One region of the Spongiactinospora sp. 9N601 genome, then DNA from elsewhere that is predicted to be linked to it. Evidence: riboswitches for the same ligand, from Rfam matches in the RefSeq annotation. Region 1 holds a riboswitch; each other region holds the start of a gene.
What was found. Region 1 has a riboswitch for cyclic di-AMP ahead of ACH34R_RS01750 (C40 family peptidase). Riboswitches for the same ligand answer to the same signal wherever they lie in the genome.
Positions count from the first base shown of each region.

Region 1 (4,381 bases):
GAGCAGGACGGCGGCGGCGCCGACGTCTTCGCTCACTACTCCAACATCGTGTCCCAGGGCGGCTACCGTGAGCTGCACGAGGGCCAGCGCGTGGCCTTCGACATCACCCAGGGGCAGAAGGGCCCGCAGGCGGAGAACATCGTCCCCGCCTGACACCGGGTCGGACGGCGGGCCGCGCGAGCGTGCCCGCCGGGTAGATCACGGCCAGGTCGCACGAGCGGCCTGGCCGTTTTCTTTTGCCCTCTTTCAGGGCCTCGGCCCCCGGCGCGGTGGGCCCCGATGATCGAGCGGGCATCGCCGGCCAGGGCGATGTAGATCAGCCCGAAGCGGTCGGCCGCCACTCCGGGGAGGAGGCCGATCGTCCGGCTCCTCCAGGCGCGCTCTGGCCGCTACGAGGCCGCAGGGCGGCACGGGCCGCTCATCGTCGCTCTGGACGGCCTTGGGTGGCAGCCCTGTCAGGACGGTGCCTTGCTCTCGCTCGCGGTGTGGCCGAGGTCGTGGTACCTGCTCGAACGGCGGCGGCTCGCGCGGGACGCGGCCTCTGGTGACAGCGAGGGCGGCCTCCATGGCGTCGCGCTCCCTCGGGTGGTCGTCCGGGACGCCCGCGTGGACGGCCCGCTCGTACGGCTTTCCGGTCCGCTCGATGCGGCCTCCCGCCGGCACCCGGTCGCCCTGTCGTCGCTCCTGTTCGGTGGGACTTCCAGTGGGACTGGAGCCTAGCACGGCTTACCGCGCCCTTTGCGGAGTTCGCGAAAAACGCCTCTCGTGACGGGAGTGAAGATCGTGAGCCACGGTGGCCATATGTGATCTCTGTTACATGATTCACCGATATGTGAGCAGTGTCACATCGGGCGCCGGGAACCCCATGTGGCGCGGGGGATTCGAGAGATCAACGAGGGCCTTTTCGATCTCCGCGCTTTGTCGGCCCTTTGCCGGAATATGGCGATGGGAGTACCTTCTCGCATCGCGGCGAACATGCCAAGTCGCCGCACGACATCGGCCCGGATCCGCCGGTGTCGTTTTCTGAATGGCGAGATCCGCTTGGTCACCGCCCGTCCGCCGCGACGCGTGCCGTACCCCCCGATTCCGGGTGGTGACCCTGCCGAATCCATGCAGACATGAGGCATGGAGCCGGGGACCCAATGGGCCCGTCCCGCACCGAGCGTTTCGCTGCGGGAAACGGCCTGGGGTGAATCGGCGCATGAGCGCCGTAGGGCGAACTTCCCCGCCCGAATCCGTCAGCTAACCCGGTAGGCGTTCGTGGAAGAGTTGAGGAGCGATCCTGTCCGCATCCGTGTATGATTCACGGCCGTCTCACCGTGTCCGCCTTTCCCTCGGCGGCGCGGCCCTCACCGTCACCGCCTCGGTGGTGACGATGTCGCTGCAGGCCACTGCGGCGGAGGCGACGGCCGCCATCGAACCGACCGCCATGCAGACCGACCCGGCGGAAACGCCGTCCCCCGCCGAGGCGGAGAGCGAGAATTCCGCGGTGCCGGCGGCCAAGAAACTCAGCAGGGCCGCCACACAGCGGATCAAGGCCGCCAAGGCCGTTTCGGTGGCCAAGAAACAGGTCGGCGACCCCTATCGGTGGGGAGGTAGCGGCCCCAGCGCCTTCGACTGCTCTGGCCTCGTTCAGTTCAGTTGGAAGAAGGCCGGAGTGCGTCTTCCCCGGGTGACGTACAGCCAGTACACCCGTATCAAGAAGAAGGTGTCCTTCAAGAACCTGCGCCCGGGAGATCTTCTGTTCTTCCGCGGTAAGGGACACGTCGGCATGTACGTCGGCGACGGCAAGATGGTCCACTCGCCGAGCAGCGGAAAGACGGTCCGCGTCGAGAAGCTGAGCGGCTGGCGCAAGGCGAGTTTCAGCGGCGCCGTACGGCCGGGCCTTTAGTTCCGGCGGCGCTTTTTCCGGAGACCGCCGACGCGAAGGCGGCCCCGTCCTTCCGTTCCCCTCCGGTGGGACGGGGCCGCTTTTTCGTGATCGACGGTGATCACCCGCATTTCTCCGCAATCGTGGAAATCCGGCGCGGCGGCAAAGACCTGGACCCGCCGTGGAGACGCTTCCATCCGCTTGAATAGGCTCCACTGCCGGCCGGCGGACACGGCGTGGACGCGCAAGTGTGGCCCCGCGACCGGCCGATCCTGGAGAATGCGCTACTAGATGTGGCGCCGGCGGGGGGAGTGGCTGACGTGCGGGGGTTGCGCGCGGCATGGGCCGCACTGGTGGTGCTCGGCCTGGCTCTCGCCGGGATCGTCGCGGTGACGACGCCGTGGCGGGCGCTGCCGCCGGGCGCGCCCGAGGTGGCCGCCGATCCGGCCCGTGACTTCACCGCGGCGGAGATCGCCCGGTCGCAGGCGTTCGACGCGGCGCTCAGCGCGCCCGCCTATCTGTCCCTCGCGCTCGGGCTGGTCTTCGCCGTGGTGCTGGTGGCGACGCCGTTCGGGGCGCGGGTGGTGGGCCGCGTGCCCGGTCCCTGGTGGGTCAAGGCGGTGGGCGGCGTGGTGGCGCTCACGGTGGTGGTGGAGCTGCTGCGGTGGCCGCTCGGCGTCTGGTCGGAGACCTACCTCCGCGAGTACGGCCTTTCCACGCAGACCTGGCTGTCCTGGAGCGCCGACCGGCTGAAGAACACCGCCGTGAGCACGTTGCTCACCGCGCTCATGGTGGTCGTGCTGATCGCGCTGGCGCGGCGGTTCGCCCGTTGGTGGATTCCGGCGGCCCTGGGCGCGTTCGCGCTGACGCTGGCCGCCTCGTTCGTCTACCCCGTCGTGGTGGAGCCGATCTTCAACGACTTCCGGCCGATGCAGGCCGGGCGGTTGCGCGATGACCTGCTGGCCATGGCCGGCCGCGACGGCGTGCCGGTGGACGACGTGCTGGTCGCCGACGCCTCCCGGCGTACCACGGCGCTCAACGCGTACGTGTCCGGGTTCGGCGCGACCCGCCGCATCGTCGTCTACGACACGCTGCTCAAGGCCCCGGAGAACGAGATCGAGCTGATCGTGGCGCACGAGCTGGGTCACGCCGAGCGCGACGACGTCCTTTCCGGCACCCTGATCGGCGGCCTCGGCGCGGCCTGGGGTGTGATCCTGCTCTACCTGGTGACCTCGGCCGGCGCGCCGCGCCGCCGCGCCGCCGTGCCCTCGATCGCCGACCCCCGGGCGGTCGGCCTGCTGATGGGCCTGATGAGCCTGGCCGCCTTCCTGTCCGGCCCGGGCCAGAACCTGGTCAGCAGGCACATCGAGGCCAGGGCCGACGTCCACGCGCTGGACCTGACCCGCGACCCGGGCACGTTCGTGGCGATGCAGCGGCGGCTGGCGCTCACCAACATCGCCGACCTCGACCCCGACCGGTTTGAATACCTGCTCTACTCCTCCCACCCCACGGCTCCCCAGCGGATCGCCGCCGCCCGTTCGTGGGCGCTGCGCGATCGTGTGCCGGAGCCATGACGCCGCCCGGCCTACGGCCGGAGCCCAACGGCGCCGCCCGGACGCTGATCGTCACCAACGACTTCCCGCCCCGGCCGGGCGGGATTCAGGCGTTCGTCCACGGGCTGGCGATGCACCGCCCTCCCGGCTCCGTGGTCGTCTACGCGCCGCGCTGGCCCGGGTGCGAGGCGTTCGACGGCCGCCAGCCGTACCAGGTCGTGCGCCACCCTGGCGCGCTGATGCTGCCGCTGCCCGCCGTGGCCCGCCGGGCGGCCGGGCTGGTGCGGCTGCACGGGATCGAGACGGTCGTGTTCGGCGCTGCCGCGCCGCTCGGGCTGCTGGCCCCGGCGCTGCGCGCGGCCGGGGCCAGGCGGGTCGTCATGCTCACCCACGGCCACGAGGCGTCGTGGGCGCGGCTGCCGGGCCCCCGGCAGGTGCTCGCGCGGATCGGCGCGCACGCCGACGTGGTGACCTACCTGGGCGAGTACACCCGGGGCCGGCTGGAGCGGGTGATCGACCCCGGCAAACTGGCCAGGCTCACCCCGGGCGTGGACACGACGGTGTTCCGTCCGGGCGCCGGTGGGGCCGAGGTGCGCAAACGGCTCGGGCTGTCCGGGCGTCCAGTGGCGGTGTGCGTGTCGCGGCTGGTCCCGCGCAAGGGCCAGGACGTGCTGGTACGGGCCTGGCCTCGGGTGCTGCGGGCGGTCCCCGACGCCGTGCTGCTGCTGGTCGGCGGCGGTCCGGGCCGCAGGGCGCTGGAGCGGTCCGCGGCGCGGCTCGGCGGGTCCGTGCGGTTCACCGGGCCGGTGCCGTGGACGGCCCTGCCCGCCCACTACGACGCGGGCGACGTCTTCGCGATGCCCTGCCGCACCCGGCTGGGCGGCATCGACGTGGAGGGGCTCGGCATCGTCTACCTGGAGGCGTCCGCGACCGGGCTGCCGGTGATCGCGGGCTCCTC
Region 1 covers NZ_JBIRBB010000001.1:410,306-414,686, reverse strand. The annotation lists gene ACH34R_RS01760 (cold-shock protein) at 1-153, shown strand, start outside; gene ACH34R_RS01755 (hypothetical protein) at 469-720, shown strand; cyclic di-AMP (ydaO/yuaA leader) riboswitch at 1,091-1,272, shown strand; gene ACH34R_RS01750 (C40 family peptidase) at 1,376-1,891, shown strand; gene ACH34R_RS01745 (M48 family metallopeptidase) at 2,191-3,444, shown strand; gene ACH34R_RS01740 (glycosyltransferase family 4 protein) at 3,441-4,381, shown strand, end outside.

Region 2 (4,381 bases), on a different contig from region 1:
GTCCCATATCGTGAGTACTCCACATAGCGAGCGCTATGTCAATAGCGTGGGCTACTCATATGACCGTCGCCGCTTGACGACCTTTCTCAATCCCGTTTACCGTTCACGACGACGACGAGAGACAGACCACACTCACGCCGGGCATCGTCGAGTTCCGTGGTTGGCTGAAGGGGGCTCCGATGGCTTATCCAAGAGTGGATTTCCTTCACGACGATGACACTACGGAGGTGCATGGGATCGGACTCAGCGACGACGACCTGCTCCTGCTCGCCGAGCTGGCGAAAGGGGTCACGGTTGACCGCGTGGGCCGCCGGCTCGATGTGAGCGGCCGCACGGTGCGGCGCCGCCTGCGCGGCATCTGCGACCGCATCGGCGTGGCCACCGCCATCGAGGCGGTCGCCTGGGCGGCACGTCGTCAACTCATCTGATCTGGCGGCGCCGCCGGTCCCGCACTGACCGGACGTCACCGCCTGCTCTTCCCGGCCGGACTCCGCACAGTCGGCCGGAAACACCGCACACGGCCGAAAACGGCCGACCGGGCCCGTATCCGACGTCAGACCCGGCGCAGACCCTCACCCGCGCCTCCGCACGACACGGCACTCGGGCCGCCCAGTAAGACCCGCGGAGGAGCGCGTCAGTCGGCGATCCGCACGGCCCCGGCATACGGCCGGTTGCCGATGGGGGCGATGTGGATGACGTCACCCGTCTGGGGGGCGTGCACCATCATCCCGCCACCGATGTAGATGCCCACGTGATGCAGGTCGCTGTAGAAGAACACGAGGTCGCCCGGGCGTAGCTCCTCCCGGGGAATATGGGCGCCGGCCGTCCACTGGTCGCCGGTGTAGTGCGGCAGGCTGATCCCGACCTTCTGGTATGCCCACATAACCAGGCCGGAGCAGTCGAAGCCGTTGGGGCCCTCGGCGCCCCAGACGTACGGCTTGAGCTGCTGGGTGAGCGCGTACCGTGCGGCCTGCGCCGCCTTGCCGTCGCCGGGGATGGGCACCTCGACCTTGACCCGGCTGCCCGCCGAACTGCCGGAGCGCCGCATGGCCTCCTTGAACAGGTCGCTCTCGGCCTGCTCGACCAGCTTGCTGATCTTGTCGCGCTTGCCCTCGATCTCATCGACCAGCTCGGTGACCTCGGCCGTCCGGGCCTTGGCGCTCTCCCGGGCCCGCTCGGCGGTCTCCATGGCCTTGGTGACCTGGGCGACCTGCTCGCCCTGCTGCTGTTCGAGCGCGTAGGTGGTGGCGGCGCGGTCGAGGAAGGCGTCGGCGTCGCCGGTCGCGCCCAGGGCCATGGCGGGGCCCAGGCCGCCGCTCATGTACGCGTTCTGGGCCAGGAGCTGGGCCTTCTGGCGCTTGCCCGCGAGGTCGGACTCACTGGTCGCCAGCGTCTTCTTGGCGAGGTCCGCGGCCCGCTTGGCCTGCGCCAGCTTGACCCGCTCGCCGTTGTACCGCTCGGTCAGCGTGCCGATCTCCTCGTGCAGCTTCTCGACCTGAGCCGACAGCTCCTTCAGCGAGGGTTTGGGATCGGCGGTCGCCGCCATCAGCGGCGTGCCGATGCTCAGCGCCAGGAACGCGGCCGTGACGACCGCGAGGCGGGCCAGGCCGGTACGCCTGCCCGTGCTCCCCGTGCCCTCAGAAGCCGTTTCCGCGCTTTCTCGGGGCCCCCTGCGCCGCGGCCCGCCGCCGCCCGAACCGGAACGAACACTGCCACCCGCGTGCTTTCCGCCACGGCTGCGCGTGCGCGTCACCGACCAGCTCCTCTCATCGACGCCTACCGGGTTAGCTGACGGGTTCGGGCCGGAGGAGCCCTACCGGGCCGCCGTACGGCCGGCTCGGATTCACCCCAGGGGCGTGGTGGGTCCCCGGTTCCCCGCAGGGGATTCGGCGGTCAGCGATGGCTGACATCGGCCTGGACATTAGTGCACATGTGGTTCGCGCTCAACCAGAACCACGAAGTCTGTAGAGCTTTCACAACCGAAGTATCACGACGAGATCACGACTTCTGATGATCATATTTGCTGATTTGTCTGGGTCTGTGGGTGTTTAGGCAGGTCCGCGGCTTGTGTCGGGCGGCCGGGCCGTACGGCGGAACATGTCGAAGCATCACGAATCTCACCGTGACCGGCATGTCGCTCATCGTGTCTCGTTACGATCGGGGACTGAGTTACGGGGGAGCCGTAAAGGGAAGGGGGAAGCACGTACGCTGGACCTCCATGGAGCAGGTCACGGAGGGGCCCGGCGGGCCTGTCACGCGTGGCGAGGGGCACGAGAGGGCACGCGGTGAGGTCATCGTCCGGCGGGCGAGAACCGCTGACGTGCGCGCGATTCGCCGGCTGGTCGACATCTACTCGGGTGCGGGGCTGCGGCTGCTGAAGAAGGCCACGGTGACCCTGTACGAAGACGTACAGGAGTTCTGGGTGGCCGAACTGAACGGCAGAGTGGTGGGGTGCGGGGCCCTGCACGTGCTCTGGGAAGACCTGGCGGAGATCCGCACGGTGGCGGTCGATCCCGCGTTCAAGGGGTACGGCATCGGCCATCGCCTGGTGTCCGCGCTCATCGCCACGGCCCGCGACCTCGGCCTTGAACGCGTCTTCTGTCTGACCTTTGAAGTGAACTTCTTCGCGGAACACGGATTCCGCCCCATCAACGGCACACCGGTGGCCCCCGAGGTCTACGCGGAGCTGCTGGACTCGTACGACGAGGGTGTGGCGGAGTTTCTCGATCTTGAACATGTCAAGCCCAACACACTGGGCAACACGCGAATGCTCCTGCACCTTGAGGCGGACCCCAGGGGCTGACCGTGGGGAAAGGTGACTGTTGATCCCTATATCGATACGTTGTGCAGCAGCCAATGCATGTGCGCCTGACGACGCCGCATGCGCAGTCGAAGCGAGGTGACGCGGTGAGCACGGGACAACCGCCGTATCCGCAGGACGACCCCGAGCGCAACCACGCGGCGCGATCGTCGGGGAACCCTGATTACGGCCACTACCAGCAGGGTCAGGGCGGGCCTTCCGATCCTGACGCGACCATGGTGAGCGGCTACCGGGCCGACCCCGGATCCAACCCGCAGCAGCCCCAGTACGGCCAGCAGTACGGCCAGGACTATGGCCAGCAGTACGGCCAGCAGCCCGGATACGGGCAGCAGCAGCAGTACGGCCAGCAGGGCTACGAACAACAGCAGTACGGCCAGCAACAGGGCTACCCGCAGCAGCAGCAGGGCTACGGCGGGCAGCAGCAGTACGAGCAGCAGCAGTACGCCCAGCAGCAGCCGGACTACGGCCAGCAACAGGGCTATGGCCGGCAGCAGGAGGGTTACGGCCAGCAGCAGTACGGGCAGCAGGGGTACGAGCAGCAGCAGTACGGCCAGCAGCAGGGCTACCCGCAGCAACAGGGTTACGGACAGCAGGCTCAGTACGGGCAGCAACAGGGTTACCCGCAGTCCGGTTACGACCAGGGTCACGCCCAGCAGTACGGCCAGCAGGGCTACGAGCAGCAGCAGTACGCTCAGCAGCAGGGCTACCCGCAGCAGCAGGCCTACGGCCAGCAGCCGTGGGGCGCGCCCGGCTACGGGGCGCCGACGGCCCCGCTGGCCGAGTGGTGGCAGCGGCTCGTGGCGAGGCTGATCGACGGCGCGATCTTCGGCGTCGTGAACTTCATCCTCAGCTTGATCCTGAGCAGCCTCCTGATCACCTCCTACAACCCGACGACGGGAGAGTTCGGCGGCGGCTTCCTGCTGGCGGGCATCATGACCTCGGTCATCGGGGGACTGCTCTACGTCGTCTACGAGGTCGTCATGACCCGCATGCGCGGTCAGACGGTCGGCAAGATGGCCATGGGCATCCGTGTGGTCCCCGTGTCCGGCGCCACCGGCTCCGGCGGCCTGGACTCGACGACCGCCCTCAAGCGGGCCGGCTCCCTGTGGGGGCCGTACGTTCTCTACGGCGTCCCCTTCCTGGGCTACCTGCTGGGCCTGGGCGTCCTGGTGAACGTCCTGTGGCAGTTCTGGGACAAGCCGCTGCAGCAGACCCTCAGCGACAAGTTCGCCATGACCATGGTCGTCAAGGCCAGGTAGGCGTCAAGAGCGAGAAGTTCGGTGTCCGGGCCGGTCAGTGGCCGGCCGGGCCGCCCATAGGGCCGGTGGATCCCCACCGGCCCTATTTCGTGTTCAGTGAAGTGTCCAGATGAAGACGGACTTGACCCGCAAAATTGGGGCAGAAACGGGACAGGCCATCATCGGCGCGGGCGTGCCCGCGCGTGCCGCCGTCGCGAACAAGCGATCCCGGATTGGGACCGCGGACAGGTGACCATATGCGTGCCGGCAGAGGATCGCACAAGTGAGCGGGGACAGAAGAGCGGACAACGGGACGGACATG
Region 2 covers NZ_JBIRBB010000007.1:79,805-84,185, reverse strand. The annotation lists gene ACH34R_RS17800 (TetR/AcrR family transcriptional regulator) at 1-7, opposite strand, end outside; gene ACH34R_RS17795 (LuxR C-terminal-related transcriptional regulator) at 228-428, shown strand; gene ACH34R_RS17790 (NlpC/P60 family protein) at 635-1,753, opposite strand; cyclic di-AMP (ydaO/yuaA leader) riboswitch at 1,759-1,902, opposite strand; gene ACH34R_RS17785 (amino-acid N-acetyltransferase) at 2,294-2,803, shown strand; gene ACH34R_RS17780 (RDD family protein) at 2,908-4,080, shown strand; gene ACH34R_RS17775 (RDD family protein) at 4,379-4,381, shown strand, end outside.
Region 2: it holds a riboswitch for cyclic di-AMP, as region 1 does, so the genes downstream of both, ACH34R_RS17790 (NlpC/P60 family protein) here and ACH34R_RS01750 (C40 family peptidase) in region 1, are expected to answer to the same signal.

Region 3 (4,381 bases), on a different contig from region 1:
CTGATCGAGCAGCCGGGCAGGGACATCGACGCGGGGCTGGACCGGCTGCTGGGCGAGGCCGAACGGCTGCTCGCCTCCGGCTACCGGGAGGGCGCGCGGACCCTGGTCAACGCGATGTCGTCCGGGCACAACGACGACTGTGCGCTGGTGCTCATCTGGCGTCCGTGAGGCTTGTGTACCGAACGGGCTGGCTAGGGCGTGATTCGGTTAGCCTAAGAGGCACGTCCTGTTCTGCTCCACATCGCTTACGGCACCGGGGGTTTCATGGAGCTCTGGCTGAGCATCGCCGGATTCCTCATCTTCCTCGTCGGACTGATGATCTCCATCGGCCTGCACGAGATCGGCCACCTGGTGCCGGCCAAGCGCTTCGGCGTGCGGGTCCCGCAGTACATGATCGGCTTCGGGCCGACCCTGTGGTCCCGGCGTAAGGGCGAGACGGAGTACGGCGTCAAGTGGATCCCGATGGGCGGCTACATCCGCATGATCGGGATGCTGCCGCCCCGGCCGTCCGACGACCCGCGCAAGCTGCGCGAGACCTCCACCGGCATGTTCCAGGGCCTGGTGGACAACGCCAGGGACGCGGCGCTGGAGGAGGTCCGCCCCGGCGACGAGCAGCGCGTGTTCTACCGCAAGCCGTGGTGGCAGAAGGTCATCATCATGGCCGGCGGCCCGGCGATGAACTTCGTGCTGGCCTTCGTGCTGTTCGGGGTGCTCCTGATGGGCTTCGGGGTGCGGGTCAGTCAGCCCGTGGTCGACGTCGTCACGGAGTGCGCGAAGTCCGAGGCCGCGTACCTGCAGAATCCGAAGTGCGGTCCGGGCGACAAGCCGAGTCCCGCGGCGGCGGCCAAGCTGCGGCCGGGCGACCGGATCGTCTCGGTGGACGGCAAGCAGGTCGCCACCTGGGACGCCGCCTCGCGGGCGATCCGCTCCTCCGGCGGCGGGCCGGCCCTGATCGGCATCGAGCGGGCGGGCCGCCCGCTCACCGTGACCGCGAACCTCATCCCCCAGGACCGCGAGAGCCTGGACGAACGCGGCAAGATCGAAAAAGGTGTCGGCTTCCTCGGCGTCAGCCCGGTCGTCACGTTGGAACGCCAGAGCATCGGCGCGGTCGGCGTCTACATGGGGGAGCTGACCGCGGCCACGGCGGGGGCGCTGCTCCGGCTGCCGGAGAAGATGGTCGGCGTGTGGGAGGCCGCGTTCTCCGGCGAGAAGCGCGACCCCAACGGCCCGATCGGCATCGTCGGGGCGGGCCGCATCGGCGGCGAGATCGCCGCCTCCGAGGCGCCGGTGCGCGACAAGATCGCGTTCTTCGTCCAGTTGCTGGCCGGGTTCAACCTGGCGATCGGTGTGTTCAACCTGCTCCCGCTGCTGCCGATGGACGGCGGGCACGTCGCGGGCGCGCTGTGGGAGGGCCTGAAGCGCGGGTTCGCCCGGCTCACCCGGCGGCCCGCCCCTGGTTACGTGGACATCGCCAAGCTGCTGCCGCTAACGTACGGCGTGGCGGCGGTGATGGTCGTGATGGCGGTCCTGCTGGTGTACGCCGACGTGGTGAACCCGGTCCGCCTGTCGGGATGAGCTTATATGTAGGCTACACACAAATGATGGTAGCCTGACAGCGTGGAAGCACAGCGGACCGCGCCTGGTGTCGCGATCGACGTCGCCCTGTTCCGGCTGCGCCGGATGTGGGCCAGGCCGCTTCGCGCGCGCAAGGCCGGCGACCCGGCCCGTCCCATCCAGATGTCCAACGTGATGGTCGTCGGCGCGGTCTCCCGGCTCGGGAAGGAGTCCGCCGAGGTGACCGTGGGCAACGTCGCCGAGCACATGGACGTCGACCCCTCCACCGCCAGCCGGCTGGTCAACGACGCCATCGCGGCGGGCTTCGTGGAGCGCGAGCCGTCCCAGATCGACGCCAGGAGGGTCAGGCTGGTGCCGAGCGCGGCGGGGCGGCGCGTGCTCGACGCCGTCACCCGCCACCGCCGGGCCTACCTCGACAGCCTCATGGCCGACTGGAGCGAGGAGGACCGCGCGGCCTTCGCGCGGCTGATCACCCGCTTCGCGGAGGCGGCCGGAGCCCGCCCCGCCGACCCGGCCCGCCTCGACCACGTGATCGCCGAGGCCCTGGCCGGCTGACACCTAGTGCATCGAGATGTGCACGTGGTCGAAGTGGTTCTGGGTGATGCTGCCGCGGTTCGACATCCCGCGCCAGCCCGAGCCGCCGATCGTGTAGATGCGCTGCTTCCAGATGACGTACTTCACGCCGATCTTGCCGCCGTTCTTGATGGCCCACAGCGCGATGGCGTCGCCGAGCGACTGCCGGGCTGCGGAGGGCATGGTCCCGCCCGTGCTGAGCATGAAGTCACACGCCCGGCCCAGCGGGTGCTCCCCGCCGCCACCTGACCGGTAGCACCCGATCGTGGAGGTCAGCTCGAAGCGCTCCTTGATCTCATCGCGCATCACCCGGGTGCGGGGCGTGATGTTCTCCGCGCCGGTCGGCAACTGGGGAGCCCAGGTTCCGTCGCCGCGCCTGCCCACGCCGGTCGGGATGAGCTTGTCGAGCCGCTTCTCGATCTCGTCGATCAGGTCCTCGGCCTCCTTGCGCCGCTTTTCGACGTCGTCGGCCTGCTCGGCGATGCGGGCGGTCAGCGCCGTCGCCTCCTGCGCGGCCTTCTTCCGCTCGTCTCGCGCGGTGGCGAAGTCCTTCAGGTAGGCGGCTTCCTCGGCGGCCATCTGGGTCAGGACGGCCGCGCCGCCCATCCCCTGGCCGAACATCAGCGTGGGCAGGCTGGTGTCGCTGCCCTGGTAGCGCATCCCGGCGATGTCGCCGATCCGGTCGGCGGCGCCGGCGAAGGCCGACTCGGCCGAGGCCAGCCGCGTCTTGGCCTTCTTCTCGGCCTTCCTGGCGCCGGCGAGTTCGACGCGCTTGGCGTTGTACTGCTCGATCAGCCCGTCCACCTTCTTGCCGAGCTTCTTGAGCTGCGCTTTCAGCTCGGCCTTGCTCGGCTTGGGGGCCGCGACCGCACCGGCCGCGGGAAGCAGGGCGAAGCTTCCGGCGGTGGCCAGCGCGCAGGCCGCGGCGACGGCGCGGGCGCGCCAGGGACGGGACGCGGGGATCGACGTGCGGGACAACGTGGGGGACGATGCCGCCACGCACACTCCTCTCCTGTACGCCTACCGGGTTAGCTGACGGGTTCGGGCAGGAGGGTGCCCTACCACGGACGGGGGGCCGCCGTGGATTCACCCCAGGTGCTTCTGGGTCCCCGGTTCCCGGGCGAGGCGCCCGGGATTAGGCGGTCGGCCGTTGCGGCCGCTGCGTGTGGATAGTAGTGGTAAACGCATGGCAATGCGACATCAAACCGGAATGATCTGGTAATCAGGTTGTGACCATGGCACGCAACAGCCGGGCGGCTTCCTCGGGCGACACGTCATTGACGAACGCGCCCATCGCGGACTCCGACCCGGCCAGGTATTTCAGCTTGTTGGACGCTCTGCGGATGCTGAACAGTTCCATGTGGAGGTGGGAAAGTTCCCGCCCGGTGGCGACCGGCGCCTGGTGCCAGGCCGCGACGTACGGCATGGCCACCCCGAACAACCCGTCCAGCGCGCGCAGCACGCCGGTGTAGAGCGGACCGAACGCCGCCCGCTCCGCCGCGTCCAGCCCGCGAAGGTCGGGCACCCGGCGGTGCGGGTAGATGTGCACCTCGTACGGCCAGCGCGCGGCGGCCGGTACGAACGCCGTCCAGTGGTCGTTCGCCGCGACCACCCGCACCCCCGCCTCCCGCTCGGCGGCCAGCACGTCGGCGAACAGATTGCGCCCGGTGCGCTCGGCGTGCCGGGCGGCCACCTCCAAGGTCCGGCGGGTCCGCGGCGTGACATAGGGATAGGCGTAGATCTGCCCGTGCGGGTGGCCGATCGTGATGCCGATCTCCGGCCCGCGGTTTTCGAAGACGAAGACCTGCTCGACGCCGGGCAGCGCGGACAGTTCCGCCGTACGGTCGGCCCAGGCCGCCATGACCAGCTCGACCTGGCCGGGGGCCAGGTCGGCGAAGGACGCGTCGTGGTCGTCGGTGAAGCACACCACCTCACAGCGCCCGGTCCCCGGCCGCGCCTCGCTCAGCCCGCCCACCACCGGGTGCCCGCCGGGCTGGTCAGAGAAGGACGGGAAGCGGTTTTCGAAGACCACCACGTCGTAGGAGGCGGCCGGGATCTCGGTGAGCCTGCCCGGTTCGGACGGGCACAGCGGGCACTCGCCCGCCGGAGGCAGGAACGTACGGCCCTGCCGGTGGCCCGCGATGGCGATCCACTCGTCGGTGAGCGGGTCGCGGCGCAGCTCGGAGGCGGGCGGGCGGGGCGGCAGGTCGCGCTTGTCCGGCGCGGCGCGGTC
Region 3 covers NZ_JBIRBB010000010.1:353,063-357,443, forward strand. The annotation lists gene ACH34R_RS25575 (PP2C family protein-serine/threonine phosphatase) at 1-168, shown strand, start outside; gene ACH34R_RS25580 (M50 family metallopeptidase) at 265-1,575, shown strand; gene ACH34R_RS25585 (MarR family winged helix-turn-helix transcriptional regulator) at 1,618-2,130, shown strand; gene ACH34R_RS25590 (coiled-coil domain-containing protein) at 2,134-3,147, opposite strand; cyclic di-AMP (ydaO/yuaA leader) riboswitch at 3,151-3,300, opposite strand; gene galT (galactose-1-phosphate uridylyltransferase) at 3,371-4,381, opposite strand, start outside.
Region 3: it holds a riboswitch for cyclic di-AMP, as region 1 does, so the genes downstream of both, ACH34R_RS25590 (coiled-coil domain-containing protein) here and ACH34R_RS01750 (C40 family peptidase) in region 1, are expected to answer to the same signal.

Region 4 (4,381 bases), on a different contig from region 1:
CGCCCGCCTGCGCCGCAAGCTCGCCCGCGCCCTGCCCTGACCTCTCCGGCCCTCGCCGGGTCAGCCGATGGACTTGAGGTAGCGGCGCACCCGCCGCTTGGCGCGGTAGCCCACGCGCAGCATGCCGGGCGGCACCTCCACGCGCATCCGTGCCCTGCGGCGGGCGGCGACGTCGGCGGCGCTCTGCAGCAGGGACCGCGCCGGGACGAGCCGCCCGGCGCGGGCGTCCTCGGCCAGGGCGGTAAGCCGGGGATGCCAGTCGGCCGCGCTCTCGTGGTGGAAGTAGTTGGCCTGGCACCACCGGGCGTCCGGCTCGCGGAAGACGCCCTTGGCCAGCTCGTCGAGGTCGCCCAGGCACCCGCTGTCCTCGAACACCAGGTTGATCATCTCGGCGCTGACCCCGAAGTCCGAGAGGACCAGCAGCGGCACCGACTCGGCGATGGCCTCCAGCGCGGCGGTCGAGCTGACGGTGACGAACCCGGCCGCCCTGGACAGGTGCTCGTGCATCGGCCCGTCGGCGAACCGCACGGCTCCGCCGCGGACCCGGCCCTGGGCGGCCAGTTCCATCCACAGCCGCTCGTAGTGGTAGCGCTCGTTGTGCGTCTGGCGTTCGGTGTCGCGGGCGCGGAGTTTGACCACCACGTCGAGGTCGGGCCGCCGCTCCCCCAGTTCGGCGAGGGCCAGCAGGATCGACTCGCGCTCCTCGCGCCGCTTGGGCACCTTGGCCTGGGTGGCGAACACCACGCGGTCGCGGGGGCCGGAGACCGGGCCGGCCGCGCCCTGGCCGAGGAAGGGCAGCCTGGCCAGGCCGACCGCGCCGCCGCCGCCGAGTTCGGCGCCGAGCGCGGAGAACTCGCGCACCTCGCGGGTGCTGTGCACGATGAACAGGTCGCACCCGCTGCGGAACCGCCATGCCTTCTCGGTGGCGGGCACGGAGATGCCGGGCAGCCCGGAGAAGAACACCGGGCGGGGGCGCAGTCCCTCCAGGGTCTCGGCGCACAGCACGTCGACCACCGGGCCGGTGCAGGCCAGCAGTACCGCGTCGGGGGCGAAGCGTTCGGCGGCCCGGCGCAGCCGCCGGGCGGTGAGCACCTCGGGCAGGCCCTCCCCGGCCGCGGCGCGGGTCCCCGCGATGGCCGCGGCGATCTGCCCGGAAGAGGGCGCGATCGGGGTCCTGATCAGGGTGAGCAGTGCCTCGTCACCTGGGGGGAGCCCGTCGAGAAGGCACGCGGCCCACTTCAGATACGAGTCCGAGTCGGCCACCGCCAGGACTTTCAAGATGTGACTCCAATGTCGTGAGTGCCGTGATCGTGATGAGCGAACATCTGCAGGTGCGAACGCAGGGACGGCGCCGCGTCGGCGGTCCACCACTCGTCGGGCACATCAACGGTCTCCACGGGCACGCCGCGCGGGGACAGCAGCACCCGCAGCGAGGTCACGGCCGTGGACGGCAGGCTCACCACGCGCTGTCCCTGAGACAGCCCGCGCAGCGTGATCTCGGCGGGGGCCCCGCCGTCGTACACGTGGACGCCCGGTTGTCCCCTGACCAGGTCGAGGTCGGCGGGGTCCTCGCGGCGGTGCGGGAAGTAGGCGACGGGGTTGCGTTCGGCCAGGCCGGCCAGCCAGCACAGGTAGGGGTCGCGGTGGATCAGGCCGTTGCGGACCAGCGAGGTGCCGAGGACGATGGTGCGCTCGCCCGGCTGGGTGGGCTCGTCGGGCCGGGCGCGCAGCCATGGGAAGTCGTGGGTCAGCAGCTCGGCGCCGGTCGCGCGTACGGCGTCGGCCAGCTCGGCGGGCACGGGCAGCGCGGTGAACACCGAGAGCCTGCCCCGGCGGGCGGCCAGGCGCAGCCGCAGGCCGGCGGCCCTGCCCAGCGCCGCGCGCAGGAGGCCGCGGACCGGGCCGGAGCCCACCGGACGGGCGCGCAGCAGGGGCGGCAGGGCGTGGCCGCTGAGAAGTTCGAGCAGGCGGATGGTGGCCAGGCCGTCATCGACGATGACCACGCGGCGACCCGTACCGGCCAGCAGGCGCAACTGGACCTTGCCGGAGAAGGCGTCGCCCACCACCCAGGTGCCGCCGCGCGAGGGCCGCGGCATTTCGCTCTGGGCTGAATCGATCACGGAATGCGCAGGTAGGCCCAGACGGTTGAGTTCACGTCGGGTGGCGGCGAGGGCAGGGAGCTTGGCCCGCGGCACGATGCGCGTCCCGCTTCCGAGCAGGCCCGCATGGTGGGCCTCCACGGCGCAGAGCATCTGCAGCGGTGACTCCACCCAGGCCACGGCCGACCCCTGCTCCCGCACGTGGCGCCGCCGACCTTCCTCCACGCCGGGTGATGACCCGTTCACGACGTCATCACCCTAGCCACGGGGGATTACGAGCCCGGGAAGCCTCAGTGAACACCCGGAATACGAGATTCCGGTGTGTAGGAGCTTTGCCCGATTTGCCCTCGTATGTCACCATGTATTACCTTTCACGGAGTTTGCGGCAGAGCCCCCCCTGCGTCGCAGGTCAGAGCGTTGCCGCGACGTTTGCAAACTGCATAGCGCCCAGTCACGGCAGGAACCCCCTCCAGCCGGGGCGCAACCGCCGAGTCCGCGATACGCGGAGCCGGGGACCCAACCTCCCCCATGGGGTGAATCGGCAAGGCCCGCCTTCGGGCGGCCAGCCGTAGGGCCGACTTCCAGGCCCGAACCCGTCAGCTAACCCGGTAGGCGGCATGGAAGCAAGGAGTCCCCTATGTTCCTTCATCGGATCGCCCATGCCGGGAAGACCCGACTGCTCGGCGCCGCGCTGGGCACCGCGGTGTTCGCCGGCGCCCTGACCGGTGTGCAGGCCGCGCACGCCGACACCCCCACCGACACCAAGGCGGCCACAACCCAGACCCAGCGGGCCGTCAAGGCCCAGGACGTCATCAACCTGGCCCTTTCACAGGTCGGCGTCAGCGAGAACGCCGCCGGCGGCGGCACGAAGTTCCATGAGTGGTACATGTCCTCTCCGCGAGCCCTGGAGACGGTCGCCCGTGACGGCGGCAGCGTGAACGCGTACGCCAACGCGCCCTGGTGCGCGATGTTCGTCTCCTGGGTCGGCGAGGAGCTGGGCGTCCGTCCGTCCGTCGGATGGGACGCCTACACCGTGACGCACGCCAAGTGGTTCAGCGAGAACCAGCGCTGGGGCACGGCGCCCAAGCCGGGCGCGGTCGTGTTCTTCGGCTGGAACGGCGGCAAGCGCTTCGATGACATCGACCACGTCGGTTTCGTCGTGCAGGACAACGGCAACGGAACCATCAAGACCATCGAGGGCAACACGGGCAACGGCAGGGTAGAGGTCCGGACCCGGCCCACCAGCCAGGTGGTCGGCTACGGCTACCCCGACTACGCCGCCTGACCCTCGCCCCGACCTGGCCACGCCCCCGATCCCGGGCGGCGGGACCACCCCGGAACCCTACGGCCCCGTGCCACGGTGACCCCGTGGCACGGGGCCGTTCCGTCTCGCGGGGCGCGGGCGGCGGGAGCGCTTCATGAGAACTCCTCGTAGTGGTAAAGTGACTGTGAGTATTACCGCTAGGAGGTGGCCCGTGTCAACCGCCCGCCCGCCGGTCCGCGGCGTGGTCACCCTCTCGGCGGCGGCCGTGGCCGCCGCCGCCCTCGCCGCCGCCTTCCCCGCACAGGCCAAGGTCCCCCAGTCCATGCTGGGCATCACCCGGCACGACCTCATGGCCGACCACACCCGCCACTGGTCGCTGTTCTGCGACCCCGACGGCGGCACCCACCCCGAGGCCCGCACCGCCTGCGACCACCTGCGGGCCATCGATGGCGACCTGGGCGTGCTGCGCACCCGCTACCGATCCGCCCGCTGCGTCGGGGGCCACACCCCCGTCCGCGTCGAGATCCGCGGAAGCTGGCACGGCCGCATCGTCGGCTTCCACGCCCACTACCCCAACGCCGCCTGCGCCCAGGGCGCCGCCGCCTCCCCCACCCTCATCCCCGGCTGACCGGCCGGCTCGGGCGGCGGGGGTATACGGCGGGGCTCCGGCGTACAAAGAGCTTTCTCATTGTGCGGACATCTGGCTGGTTGACCCCGTCCTGTGCAATAGCCTGATATGCCGTGAGCGCAGAATCGATCCATCTGGATTCCTGGCGAGAGCTGCCCGCGGCGCAGCAGCCCGACTGGCCTGACCGCGGCGAGCTGGACAAGGTCGTGGCCGAGCTGGCCGGCCTTCCGCCCTTGGTGTTCGCGGGGGAGTGCGACCAGCTCAAGAGCGAGCTGGCCGCCGTGGCCCGCGGGGAGGCGTTCGTACTGCAGGGCGGTGACTGCGCCGAGACCTTCGCCGGCGCCACCGCCGACGCGGTGCGCAACAAGCTGAAGACCCTGCTGCAGATGG
Region 4 covers NZ_JBIRBB010000014.1:217,477-221,857, reverse strand. The annotation lists gene ACH34R_RS31125 (alpha-2,8-polysialyltransferase family protein) at 1-40, shown strand, start outside; gene ACH34R_RS31120 (DUF6716 putative glycosyltransferase) at 61-1,278, opposite strand; gene ACH34R_RS31115 (hypothetical protein) at 1,275-2,345, opposite strand; cyclic di-AMP (ydaO/yuaA leader) riboswitch at 2,575-2,729, shown strand; gene ACH34R_RS31110 (CHAP domain-containing protein) at 2,737-3,384, shown strand; gene ACH34R_RS31105 (SSI family serine proteinase inhibitor) at 3,575-3,991, shown strand; gene ACH34R_RS31100 (class II 3-deoxy-7-phosphoheptulonate synthase) at 4,105-4,381, shown strand, end outside.
Region 4: it holds a riboswitch for cyclic di-AMP, as region 1 does, so the genes downstream of both, ACH34R_RS31110 (CHAP domain-containing protein) here and ACH34R_RS01750 (C40 family peptidase) in region 1, are expected to answer to the same signal.